Regions from separate parts of the Staphylococcus lugdunensis genome, predicted to be linked through region 1. Evidence: riboswitches for the same ligand, from Rfam matches in the RefSeq annotation. Region 1 holds a riboswitch; the other holds the start of a gene.
What was found. A riboswitch is a leader RNA that binds a small molecule or an ion and turns the genes downstream of it on or off. The one in region 1 is predicted to bind lysine.
Positions count from the first base shown of each region.

Region 1 (3,444 bases):
ATTCATTATTGGCTGGATTATCTACGAGAACAACACGAGGATCTTTGTCAAATAAAGCTTTGATTTCTTCAGTTGTTGCTTCTTCAATAAGTGTAACATCGATTTCAACGCTATGACTATCTTGTACTGGTACGCGTGCACATGTTGCCGTTACACGTAAGTCTGGTTCGTTTAATATTTTACGTGTTTCATCAATCATTTTTTGTTCTTCTTTAGTATAGCCATCTTCTAAAAAGATATCGATGTGAGGTAGAACATTATTATAAATAGGGTGAGGATATGCTTCTGGTGCTTTACCATTTGCACCTTCAGCTAAATCTCTTTTTCCTTTAATACCAGAACCTGAAACGGCTTGATATGTTGTATATGCAACACGTTTTAAACCAAATTTTTCTTGCAAAACTCTTAGTGGAACTACTGATTGAATAGTTGAGCAGTTTGGATTGGCAATAATGCCGCGTTTAAAATGGGGTTCATTTACTTCTGGAACGACTAAGTCTATATCTTTATTCATACGCCATTGGCTTGAGTTATCAATTACAATTGCACCTGCTTGTTCGAAAATAGGAGCAAATTGTTTACTTGTACCACCACCAGCACTCATTAAGACATAGTCAAAATGTTCACTTGCTGCTGCTTCTGTTAATTCTTGTACTATATATATTTGATCTTGGAAATCAATTTTCTTGCCAGCTGAGCGCGCTGAAGAAAAAAGCACTAATTCATCAAAAGGAATGCCTTTTCTATCTAAAGTTTCTAACATTTTTGTTCCAACTAATCCTGTTGCTCCAACTACTGCTAATCTTGTCATAAGTCTGTCACTCCATTATTCATTCTATTTGAAATTTTGAAAATCTTTAAAATGTATCTATGGGATTGGGACAGAATTCAATATGAATTTGTAGTCCCGCCCCGGAAAGATTGACTAAGATTGAAAAAAGCTTTGTATCAGCGTATTTTCAATCCAGTCAATACTACCAATATAGGGCTCAGAGCCTAAAATATAGCTATGTCCCAGAAACATATTCTATATTTCAAATGCATCATACAATGTTTGTACGGCTCGGTCACCATTCTGTGCATCAATGACATAAGAAATGCTAATTTCAGAAGTGGTTGTTTGGTAAAAAGGGATTTTGGCATTTATCAATGTGATAAATGCTTTAGAAGCTACGCCTGACATATCGCGCATGCCTGAACCAATTAGTGAAATTTTGACATATGTTTCATTAATCTTATAATCTAATGCACTAAAAGATACGGATAGATTTTCTAATATATCTGAGATTTGATGAATATCACTATCTTTGATAGAAAATGATAATTGTAATCCTTCAACATTGACAATTTGAGATATCATATCTACATTAATTGCGCCTTTATCTAAAGCGGTAAATAGTTGTGTAAGCAAACGGTCATCAGATAAAGGATAGCTAATTGTGATATGCATCATGTGTTTATCTAAAGCTACACCAGTGACAGCTTTTTTCTCTAATATTTCACTATTGGGCATAATCCATGTTCCTTTCACATTTGATAAAGTACGACCTAAATAGATAGGAATATCATAATTTTTGGCTAACTCAACACTTCGAGTCTCTAATACGTCTGCGCCTAATGCACTCATTTCCATCATCTCTTCATAAGAGACGACATCTAATCTCTTAGCTCGACTCAAAATACGAGGGTCTGTTGCATAAACACCATCGACATCTGTGTAGATTTCACATGGGGTTGCATTACTAGCGGCAAGTGCAACGGCTGTAGTATCTGAACCCCCACGACCAAGCGTGGTTAATTCATAGTTATCATTTATACCTTGGAAACCTGCCACAACAATAACATCATACGTCTCAAATGCATGATCAAATACTGCAGGATTGATTTCAGCAATTTTGCTTTTCAAATGATGACCTATTGTTTTAATGCCAGCTTGATAACCTGTCATTGAACGGGAAGCAACACCTATATCATTGAGAACCATTGATAAATAAGAAACAGTTTGTTGTTCTCCGGTAGTTAACAGTAGGGCAAGTTCTTGATCTCTAGGTGTTGTTGTTAATGATTGTACGTTTTCCATTAACAGGTCCGTTGTTTTACCCATAGCACTTACTACTACAATTAATTGTTCACCTTCATCGACACGACGCTTAAGCATCGCTGCGATATTTTTTATTTTTGTAAAATCAGCGACTGATGAACCGCCAAATTTTAAAACGCGTCGTTTCAAATTGTTAAACCTCCAATATTAAAGGAGACACATGCTACTAAAAAAGAGCAAGTTCGGAATGCGCGAACTTGCTCGGGATTTTTATAACAAGTGATGCACTCCATTATTAAAAAATAATGACAAACTTTTGGCTTTTAACCATAAAGTCCAATAAAGCGAACCTGCTAGTTGCATTATTTCGGCATCGCACCCTTTCAGAAATAGCTGTTAGCAGACAGTACTCTATTTCTTACTAATGATTGATGCGCCTCATCAAAATCTTATTCAATTGATATGTTTTTCATTATACATGGTGGGTTAGCATCTGTAAACTGAGAATTTAGATTTTTACAAATTTACTGACAATTAAAGTTTTCATAATGCTGTAATTGACTAATTAATCATAGTTAATGTAAAAAGTAATATCGCTGCTATGCATTTTTAAAAATAATAAACAGGTTTATTTAAATATAAGTTTAGACATCACGCTCTCTGACAAGTGGAAGGAAGCGCGACAGTATTCATTTTGAATTTGTATTTCTTACCGGCATGTATGACTAAAATCGAAAAAAAGCTTGATATAAGCATATTTTTCTATTCAGTCGACTGCTGCCAATGCCAATATATACTTTAGAGCCTAAAACATAATTACGTCTTAGGCTCTGAATGATTTTTATAATAAATGACATTAAGATTAAATACAGTTCTTTTAAGTGCGAAGCATGATGAAGACATACTTGAGAGAACAGGGCAAACTATATTTAATGTACCAGTTTGTTTAGAAATCGATGGGGAGATTATGAGAGAACGCCAGTTTCTTTTAGATATTCTTCATATGGTAATTCTTTTGATAATCCACCAGCTTGATTTAAATCAATGACACGGTTGGCAATGGTATTGATGAATTCAAAATCATATGACGTAAAGATAATTGAACCTTTAAATGACTTCAAACCATCGTTTACAGCAGTGATACTTTCTAAGTCAAGATGATTTGTAGGTTCATCGAGTAACAGAACATTGGCACTTGAAAGCATCATTTTACTTAACATACAACGGACTTTTTCTCCACCTGAAAGAACGCTGGCTTTTTTCTTAACTTCTTCACCACTGAATAGCATGCGGCCTAAGAAACCACGTAAAAATGTTTCTGTTTGCTCATCTTCAGGTGCATATTGACGCAACCAATCAACTAAATTCATATTCACACCCTCAAAGAACTCTGAGTTATCTTT
Region 1 is NZ_CP014022.1:365,817-369,260, reverse strand. It holds gene AL499_RS01800 (aspartate-semialdehyde dehydrogenase) at 1-811, opposite strand, end outside; gene AL499_RS01795 (aspartate kinase) at 1,028-2,230, opposite strand; lysine riboswitch at 2,316-2,491, opposite strand; gene AL499_RS01790 (ABC-F family ATP-binding cassette domain-containing protein) at 3,007-3,444, opposite strand, start outside.

Region 2 (3,444 bases), 240 kb from region 1:
GGTGCTGGATTACCTCTTTGGTTGCCAAACGGTGCGACAATACGACGTGAAATTGAGCGCTATATCGTTGATAAAGAAGTTAGTATGGGATATGACCATGTTTATACACCTGTTTTAGCAAATGTCGATTTATATAGAACTTCTGGTCATTGGGCTCATTATAGATATGATATGTTTCCACCGATGAAATTAGATGAAAATGAAGAAATGGTATTACGTCCAATGAATTGTCCTCATCATATGATGATTTATAAAAATAAACCACATTCTTATCGTGAGTTACCAATCCGTCTTGCTGAATTAGGCACAATGCATCGTTATGAAGCAAGCGGTGCAGTATCAGGCCTACAGCGTGTTAGAGGTATGACTTTAAATGACTCACATATTTTTGTTAGACCTGACCAAATTAAGGATGAATTTAAGCGTGTAGTTCATATGATTCAAGATGTATATAAAGACTTTGGATTTGAAGATTATACATTCCGCTTAAGTTACAGAGACCCTGAAGATAAAGAGAAGTATATGGATGACGATGATATGTGGAATAAAGCAGAGTCAATGTTAAAAGAAGCAGTTGATGAGCTTGGTTTGCCTTATGTTGAAGCAATAGGTGAAGCGGCATTTTATGGTCCTAAACTAGATGTTCAGGTTAAAACTGCTATGGGCAAAGAAGAAACATTATCAACAGCACAACTAGACTTTTTATTGCCAGAGCGCTTTGAATTAACTTATATTGGTAGTGATGGTGAGTATCATAGACCAGTAGTGATACATCGTGGCGTTGTATCTACGATGGAACGTTTTGTCGCTTTCTTAACAGAAGAAACAAAAGGCGCTTTTCCAACATGGTTGGCACCTAAGCAAGTTGAAATTATTCCAGTCAATGTTGATTTACATTATGACTATGCAAGAAACTTGCAAGATGAATTAAAATCCCAAGGTGTACGAGTTGAAATTGATGATCGTAATGAAAAAATGGGTTATAAAATACGTGAAGCACAAATGCAGAAAATTCCATATCAAATTGTTGTCGGTGATAAAGAGGTTGAGAATAACCAAGTTAATGTTCGTCAATACGGCTCTCAAGATCAACAGACGCTTGAAAGGGACGAATTTATATGGAATTTAGTTGATGAAATCAGACTAAAAAAACATAGATAGTCTTGTAATATAGTAGGAATTAATGTATATTCATTATATAAAATTTTAAATTTGAGTTAGAGGTTGCAACTTTAATAAGTAACTTATCTATAGTTTTTATGGGACGCATATAGGTGAGTGAAAGGTAATGTTGCCGAAGCAAATGTTTATCCATAATAAATGTTTGTTGGGACAGTTATCGAATAGATACTGTACTGTCACAATATGTGATGTGCTACCAATATAGAAAAAATGGTTGTATATCTCTTATAGATATGTAACCATTTTTTATGCTTTAACATCGATTCGTTTGATAAAAAGAAAAGGACGCGATAAAACACTTGTAAAACAATAATAATTTCTCAACGGAAATTTTTGTGTATTTGACGATATAAAGATACGTTCATCATGTGTTTTGTCCCTTATCTACAATTGAAAAACGGGTGTATTTAGCTAGCCTCTACGTAAAAGAAAGGGAGCTTTTATGTCTAAGATTGAAAGTCAAAATGGCGGTATTATACGAGGATTAAAAGACCGTCATATTTCTATGATTGCTATGGGAGGGTGTATTGGTACAGGACTGTTTATGACTTCTGGTGGTGCCATACACGATGCAGGTGCGCTTGGCGCATTGATAGCATATGCAATTATTGGTATTATGGTATTTTTCTTAATGACTTCTTTAGGAGAGATGGCAACATACTTACCTGTCTCAGGTTCATTTAGTACTTATGCAACGCGCTTTGTAGATCCTTCATTAGGTTTTGCATTAGGTTGGAATTATTGGTTTAACTGGGTTATTACGGTTGCTGCGGATGTAACTATTGCCGCGCAAGTTATTCAATATTGGACACCAATGGCAGGGATACCTGCATGGCTATGGAGCTGTATCTTTTTAGTCATCATATTCTCATTGAATTCATTATCTGTAAGGATCTATGGTGAGAGTGAATATTGGTTCGCTTTAATTAAAGTTGTTACGGTTATTATTTTCATTGCTATTGGTCTACTAACTATTATTGGAATAATGGGTGGTAAATTTGTTGGCTTTGAAACATTTACTAAAGGCGAAGGACCTATACTTGGTGGGAATTTCGGCGGAAGCTTGCTATCTATATTAGGTGTGTTCTTAGTAGCAGGTTTTTCATTCCAAGGTACAGAACTTATAGGGATTACTGCTGGAGAATCTGAAAATCCAGAGCGTGCCGTGCCAAAGGCGATTAAACAAGTGTTTTGGAGAATATTGTTATTTTATATTTTAGCAATTTTTGTTATCGGAATGTTAATACCTTATGATAGTAATGCCTTAATGGGCGGAGATAATAGCATCTCAACTTCTCCATTTACATTAGTTTTTAAAAATGCTGGATTAGCTTTTGCCGCATCATTTATGAATGCAGTTATTTTAACTTCAGTATTATCTGCTGGTAACTCTGGAATGTATGCATCAACAAGAATGCTTTATTCAATGAGTAAAGATAAATTAGCATTCCCGATTTTCGGGAAAACTAATAAATATGGTGTGCCATATTTATCTTTATTACTCACAGCAATATTAGTGATCATTATCTTTTTAGTTCAAAAGGTTAGTGGCAATGCATATGAATATATCGTTGCGGCAAGTGGCATGACTGGTTTTATCGCATGGGTAGGTATTGCTGTAAGTCACTATCGATTTAGACGTGCATTCCAACGACAACACCATAATAAAAAAGAATTAAAATACAAAGCTAAATGGTTCCCATTTGGACCTATTTTTGCTGGTATTCTATGCGTTATTGTTATCATAGGTCAAGATGTGGATTTCATTAAAACTGGTGAATTTGATTTAAATCGCTTTGTTATTACTTATATGGGTATTCCGGTATTCTTAGTGTTCTTTATTTATCATAAATTAAGATACAAAACCAAAAAGATTCCACTAGAAGAAGTTGATTTAAGACAAGATGTTCACATGAATGAAATAAAACACCATTAATTTATAAAAGTAATTGACTTAATCATATAATGTTGTTATGATTGTATACGTTGAATACGAAACGTACCAAGTAGAAACACCCGTTTCTCACCTGTAGCGACGCATCAAGCTGTTGGCAGGTTAACATGACAGGCATTATTATGTCAGATTAAAGAGCGGGTATGCTATACCTGCTCTTTTTTGCTTGGAAAATTTCGTAAAATTTTGGGAGGTGTCAATCATAGCAAAAGATCAAACTCAAATTAATGAGAAAATTCGTGCTAAAGAATTACGTTTAATCGGACAAGATGGTGAGCAAATTGGAGTGAAATCTAAACGTGAAGCGT
Region 2 is NZ_CP014022.1:126,282-129,725, forward strand. It holds gene thrS (threonine--tRNA ligase) at 1-1,161, shown strand, start outside; lysine riboswitch at 1,211-1,386, shown strand; gene AL499_RS00615 (amino acid permease) at 1,625-3,118, shown strand; ribosomal protein L20 leader region at 3,181-3,306, shown strand; gene infC (translation initiation factor IF-3) at 3,330-3,444, shown strand, end outside.
Region 2: it holds a riboswitch for lysine, as region 1 does, so the genes downstream of both, AL499_RS00615 (amino acid permease) here and AL499_RS01795 (aspartate kinase) in region 1, are expected to answer to the same signal.